Regions from separate parts of the Lysinibacillus sp. NPDC098008 genome, predicted to be linked through region 2. Evidence: riboswitches for the same ligand, from Rfam matches in the RefSeq annotation. Region 2 holds a riboswitch; each other region holds the start of a gene.
What was found. A riboswitch is a leader RNA that binds a small molecule or an ion and turns the genes downstream of it on or off. The one in region 2 is predicted to bind cobalamin.
Positions count from the first base shown of each region.

Region 1: it holds a riboswitch for cobalamin, as region 2 does, so the genes downstream of both, cobT (nicotinate-nucleotide--dimethylbenzimidazole phosphoribosyltransferase) here and ACIQVU_RS01510 (energy-coupling factor ABC transporter permease) in region 2, are expected to answer to the same signal.
Region 3: it holds a riboswitch for cobalamin, as region 2 does, so the genes downstream of both, ACIQVU_RS08910 (ribonucleotide reductase N-terminal alpha domain-containing protein) here and ACIQVU_RS01510 (energy-coupling factor ABC transporter permease) in region 2, are expected to answer to the same signal.

Region 1 is NZ_JBIWBA010000002.1:26,262-28,447, forward strand. It holds gene cobT (nicotinate-nucleotide--dimethylbenzimidazole phosphoribosyltransferase) at 1-1,023, opposite strand, end outside; cobalamin riboswitch at 1,107-1,283, opposite strand; gene ACIQVU_RS02550 (rhodanese-like domain-containing protein) at 1,390-1,692, opposite strand; gene hfq (RNA chaperone Hfq) at 1,791-2,018, opposite strand; gene miaA (tRNA (adenosine(37)-N6)-dimethylallyltransferase MiaA) at 2,098-2,186, opposite strand, start outside.
Region 2 is NZ_JBIWBA010000001.1:304,418-306,603, reverse strand. It holds gene cbiQ (cobalt ECF transporter T component CbiQ) at 1-28, opposite strand, end outside; gene ACIQVU_RS01515 (energy-coupling factor ABC transporter substrate-binding protein) at 34-306, opposite strand; gene ACIQVU_RS01510 (energy-coupling factor ABC transporter permease) at 309-1,058, opposite strand; cobalamin riboswitch at 1,286-1,470, opposite strand; cobalamin riboswitch at 1,673-1,853, shown strand; gene ACIQVU_RS01505 ((2Fe-2S) ferredoxin domain-containing protein) at 1,994-2,186, shown strand, end outside.
Region 3 is NZ_JBIWBA010000007.1:33,086-35,271, reverse strand. It holds gene ACIQVU_RS08920 (ECF transporter S component) at 1-81, shown strand, start outside; gene ACIQVU_RS08915 (hypothetical protein) at 78-761, shown strand; cobalamin riboswitch at 850-1,039, shown strand; partial or broken gene ACIQVU_RS08910 (ribonucleotide reductase N-terminal alpha domain-containing protein) at 1,197-2,186, shown strand, end outside.

The sequences.
Region 1 (2,186 bases), on a different contig from region 2:
TGTCGCCATATTTTTCATCATTGAGCAAGCCGCATCCAAAATCGGGAAGGCTAAGGCTGCGCCAGAGCCTTCTCCTAAGCGCATATTCATATGTAGCATCGGCTCAATGCCAAGCAATTCAGCAGCCATTTTAGCACCCGGCTCCTCTGAGGCATGAGAAGGAATCATATAATCCTTTACTTTCGGCTCAAGCTTATAGGCAATAAGTGCAGCAATAGTCGAAATAAAACCATCAATTACAACAGGCTTACGATGTGCAGCAGCAGCAAGTATAACACCAGCCATCGCTCCTATCTCTAGCCCTCCAACTTTAGCCAGTACATCAATTATATCTTTAGGATTTGGTTGATTAATCGCAATGGCTTTTTTAATAACAGCTACTTTATGTACAATGCCCCCTTGACCAACACCTGCACCAAACCCTGTAACATCAATAGGATCACAGCCCGTCAAAACAGCTAATATAGCAGCGCTTGGTGTTGTATTACCAATCCCCATTTCCCCTGTTCCAAGTACAGTAGCTCCCTGTGCTATTTCCTCCATTGCCACATGAATCCCGACTTCAATAGATTGAATCGCTTCCTCTCTGGACATAGCAGAACCTCTTGCCATATTAGCAGTGCCATATTTAATTTTCTGCATTATAACACCAGCATCAGGCGGAATATCCCCTTTAACACCAACATCTACTGTGACAACCTTTGTATTCGTTATACGGGCAATCGCACAAACACCTGTACCACCCTTCGGAAAATTTAATGTTTGAAGGAGCGTAACATCTTGTGGATTGGATGTAACACCCTCCTCACAAACACCATGATCTGCCGCACAAACAATCATGACCTTTTGTTCAAGGCTTGGCACTAACTGTTCTGTTATTCCAGCAAGCTGTACAGCAATGGACTCCAGTTTCCCTAAACTTCCCGGAGGCTTACATAGTGTATCGATTCGCATTTTTGCTTGCTCCATCATCTCCTTCTGAACACCCTGAATGTTATGAATTGTACTTTGTAATAATTGCATCATTATTTCTCCCTTCATTTAAACAAAAAAGTCTGTAGTTTATTGTCATGACAAATAAACTACAGACTTTTCCATCATCTATATCTTCCCAAAGCAAGCAGGCAGGTCTTCTGGCTCAAGTTCAACATTTCATAACACCTTCCCAGCTATTCACCAGTGGTATTCGCTATGAAACTCCCTTATACAGTGGCGGGTCCGCTAAAGCTTTTCACTTTATTCCCTATTCTCCCGTAATGGGCACCTAATGCTTTTATATAATTGAAACTTCTATTTCTACCTTCTATCCATCAGTTCGGTCACTCTATCCGTCACTTTTTGGATTCTATCCGCCATTTTGGCTGTTCTATCCGTTTTCTTTGAAAGAGGTTATTTAAACTCCAACTCACCATCATATGCAAGCATGCCGCCTTCAAGGTTTGTTACATCGAATCCATGTGCCTCTAAGTAAGCGCAGGCATTGGCAGAGCGTCCTCCTGCCTTACAAACAATAATATATGGCTTTGTGACATCTAATTCTTCTAGGCGCTCAGGGATTGTAGCAAGAGCAATATGCTGTGCGCCAGGGATCATGCCGTGTGCAACCTCATCGTCTTCACGTACATCAATAATATATAAATCTTCATTTGCATCCAATAGTTCTAATAATTGTGTTGTTTCCATTGATTTCATTATTATAGCCTCCAAAATAGCAATTTCCTCTATCATTATAGCTTGAAGTCTAAAAAACAGCTAGTGCGAAGAACGCATTAGCTGTTTTATAACCTTTATCATTCAGTTTCTAACAACTCTACGTGCTTGGCTGGAACGAATGTAGAAATAGCGTGCTTGTAGATAAGATGTTGCTTATGTTCAACATCCATTAATAAAACGGTAAAATTATCATAGGATTTCACTGTTCCCTTTAGCTGAAATCCATTTAACAAAAAGACAGTGACAAAAATACTGTTTTTACGTAATTGATTTAAAAACGCATCTTGCAAATTAATTGATTTCATCCAATAGCCTCCCTACCAACTTTCTACCTCTTCATTCCTATAGTAGCATGTTCTACCAATTTATCAATGAGTAATTTATCTATAATTGCTCATCGGCTGTTAAAAAATAAACGTCCATTTTATTACGAAAATAAGTTAGCTGCCTTTTCGCATAGCGGCGTGAATTTT
Region 2 (2,186 bases):
GATAAGCATACTTATCAATGAATAGCATAGTCGTTAGCCCTCTTTATGCTTGCCGCGCATATAGCCGATAAAATAGCCAATAAAGCCTGCACCAATCGCTGCTTGTAGAACAAATAATAAGCTTTCAATTTCACCACTAGGTGGCTCCCATAAACTTTCAAACCAAGGCTCATAGTCTTTGTTAATGTCACCAATCGCTGCTTCAGCTTCACCATCAGCACCACCAAACTCTGCGCCCTTTTGAATAAAGAGGGGAATAATCGCTAACAGAACAACAATAGCTACTAGCAGTAAGTTACGTTTCATGTCTAGTGCGCCTCCTTTACTGAGAAAACACGTAAGGCTTTTAATTCGCTAAGATTATATTTTTTCAAGAAATTCATCACAATGACGGTTAAAATCCCTTCACTAATGGCTAATGGAACTTGTGTTAATGCAAAAATACTTGCGAACTTTGTAAAGGATGCGGCGAAGCCACCAACCTCTGAAGGGAAGGCAAGGGCTAGCTGTACCGAAGTGATAACATATGTGCCTAAGTCACCGAGCATCGCAGCGCAGAAAACTGCTAGAGAAAAGGATAATCCTATTTTTTGTGCTCCTTTAAAAGTAAAGTAAGCGATAAAAGGTCCTACAATCGCCATTGAAAAGGCGTTTGCCCCTAATGTTGTCAGACCGCCATGTGCTAACAGCAGAGATTGGAATAATAGCACAATTGTGCCAATAACACTCATGGCAAGCGGGCCAAACAAAATGGTCCCAAGTCCAACACCTGTAGGATGCGAGCAGCTTCCTGTCACTGAAGGGATTTTTAAGGCGGATAATACAAACGCAAAGGCTCCTGAAAGCCCTAACATCATTTTTGTTTCAGGGTTGGCATCAATGGTTTTTCGAATGGAACGCAATCCTAAGACAATAAAAGGGATAGAGATAATCCACCAAAAAATAGCCCATTCAATGGGTAAAAAGCCTTCCATAATATGCATAGCAAAAGCTTGCTTTGGCACTATTAAGTATGCCAATAAAAAATAACTACATTTCCACCAAGAAAACTTCAACATTTTTCCTCCTCACGATGAAATAGATTGCAAGAATAGTGCGTGCGAAGAAATTCTTTGATGCGTATTTAGACTTTTGCATGATCCCATAAGCATCCTGTTGCTCGCTAAACAGGACATTTGACTGAGCCCATACAAAAAGCACTTCTCCGCTACAGGAAAAGTGCATGCTAAAAAAGGCAAATAATCTATTTATCTGCTAAGTCGCACACCTATCCTCGTAGGCTGAAACGGTCACGTATTTTTCGGCAGGTCTCCTGGCTCTAGTTCACTGCTTTATAGACCTTCCCATCCGTTGGACAGTGGCGTTTTCTATAAAACTCCCTATTACAGTGGCGGGACCGCGTCGGATTTACACCGACTTCCCTTTTAAGTAAAATAACAAGTATTTTACACCGAAAAAAATATAAAATTGTGAGATTTCACGACAAAGTATAACATGAATTTCCATAAATATGCTATACTTTTTATAAAAAATTTTGAATGAAGGCGCAATGTTGAAAATTCTGATAAGCGAAACTGATAAATTTATCACAAATTATTAAAGAAATATTGAAATTTTAAAATAATAAGCTATGATAAAGACAGTTTTCTATTCAATGGATAACGTTAATAATTTCATATAAACATCAATAAGTGCTCGAATATTCGAGATAATAGGGAAATTGGTGAGAATCCAATACAGCCCCCGCTACTGTAATAGCTGATGAAATCACAAAGCCACTCGTGCAAACTGGGAAGGCGTGAAAGTAAAATGAAGCTTAAGTCAGGAGACCTGCTTAGTTGATTGTGCATGCAAACTTTTCGGAGGGAGAAGTTGAAGCAAGAGCGGGTACCAGTATTTTATTCGTTTTTATCAAGCTTCTATAAAACCTTTACTCTCCATGAAGAGTAAAGGTTTTTTCTTTTCCAAAAAAGCAAATGAAGGGAGCAATTAGATGACAACATGGAATTTAGAGGGGATGCAAACACATCTCTTTATTTGCAACGGTAGTAGCTGTATGAAAAAGGATGGGGAGGATATTACACAAGCCATTCGAGATGAAATACAGCGACAAGCACTTGATAAAGAAATACATACGACAAGAACACGCTGTAATGGACGATGTAAGGATGCTTGTGTTGTTATTG
Region 3 (2,186 bases), on a different contig from region 2:
GCGATTAATTTAGTGATAGCTGCTATCGTTATGCCTGTATTAACAAAGGTTTTAGTGCGCAAGGAAGGTAGCCTATTATGAGAAATGCCATACAGGTAGGAAGCCTTATTGCGACAATGGATAATGCGGCAGCCATCGGGCAAAAGCCACAGGATATTGTAGCAGCATCAGATACATTGACAGCCTATATGACAGCGCGTGTTACCTTTTTAGAGCAGCTTGCCGCACAGGCTTTGCCTACGCATATTTTGCTGGCGAATTTTTCGGGAGATGCCGCATGGTCACGTTATCTAGCAGGGATACAGCAAGTTTTTGAGGAAGCAGGGCTTGCCTGCCCTACCATTGCTGGGAGCACAGAATCCAATATGCCAACTAGTCAATCAGGCTTAGCTATTACAATGCTTGGGGAGCCACAGCAGCGTGCAGCCTTTCAGCGTGAACGGCTGAGCTGGTATACATATGGCTTACCGCTTGTGGGGGCAGAGGTACTAGCACAGCCTGAGGATGTTGCACAGCTTCAGCCGATTTTTCAAGCATGGCAGTCAGAAATTGTGCAGCAAGTATGGCCTGTTGGGTCAAAGGGGCTACAGGGGGAATATAGCCGTCTTTTTGGACAGATGGTTGTGGACAGTCCGTTGGATGCAACTAAATCAGCAGGCCCATGCACCGTTCTTTTACTTGGTATAGACCCAGCAAAAGAGCAGCAGGCACAAAAATTTTTCCCTAGAAATTTTGCAAAACTGCATTGCCATCGGGCTTGAGTTGAGCCAAAGCATAACAAGGGGCAAAACACCTATTGCAACCCTAAACACAATATGTTAGATTTGTTTAGGAATCAAAACACTATATATAGTATGTTGGACAAACGGTACCAAGATGGTTTAAAAGGGAATTCGGAGCAAGTATGCTTGTAAGCCGAAGCTGTCCCCGCAACTGTACGTGCTGACAAATAATCAAGGAGCCACTGTTTTTTTAATGGGAAGGCGATTATTTGGAGGAAGCATAAGCCAGGAGACCTGCCGCATTGTTCAAGACAGCAACACATTCTTCGGGGATTGAGAAGTGGAGGCGAGAGATTTGCACACGGCTTTTGTGTGCTTGTCCTTCATTTCCATTTCCGATTGTACAGCGATTATGCAGCCGATTAATGTTGCGTAATCGCTTTTTTATGTTGCTGGAGGAAAGGGAGAGAATAGATGACAACGCAAATTGAACAGCAAATAGCTAAGCTACAACAACGTTACACGGAGGATGAACTGGAAAGCTTTGTGAGATTATCGGATCGCTGGCTACGCAAAAATGATAATGCTACATTTGACGCATGGGCGGATGCAATGATTTTACAGGCGCTTAGCTTGATAGATGAGGAGGAGCCCTACTGGACATTTGTGGCTGCACATCTTTACTTAGAAAAATTATACAATCAATTTGCAGCACAGCGTGGTGTTGCACCAACGGATGTGTATCAAGCATTCCCAGCACAGCTTGCACGATATACAGAGGCTGGCTTGTATCATAACAGCTTAACAGCTAAATATAGTGCACAGGAGCTACAGCAATTAACAAGCTATTTAGACGCTAGTCGTGACGAGCTATTTACATATATCGGCTTAAAAACATTAATGGATCGCTATGTTGTGCGTGATTATACGAAAACGCCTGTGGAGCTTCCTCAGGAGCGCTGGATGGTCATTGCCATGACATTAATGCAGGATGAAACAGAGGACCGTTTAACAAAGGTGCAAGAGGCTTATTGGGCGATGAGTAATTTATATATGACAGTCGCAACACCAACATTATCGAATGCTGGGAAAACACATGGTCAGCTTTCTAGCTGCTTTATTGACACAGTCGATGATAGCCTGCAAAGCATTTATGATACTAATACCGATGTGGCGACATTATCAAAATATGGCGGTGGTATCGGTGTTTATATGGGAAAAATTCGTAGCCGTGGCTCAGCCATTAAAGGCTTTAAGGGCGCATCCAGTGGTGTGCTACCGTGGATTAAGCAGCTCAATAATACAGCCGTTTCAGTTGACCAGCTTGGACAACGCCAAGGAGCTATCGCTGTTTATTTAGATGTTTGGCATAAGGATGTTTTTACATTTTTAGATTTACGCCTAAACAATGGGGATGAGCGTTTACGTGCCCATGATATTTTTACAGGGCTATGCATACCAGAT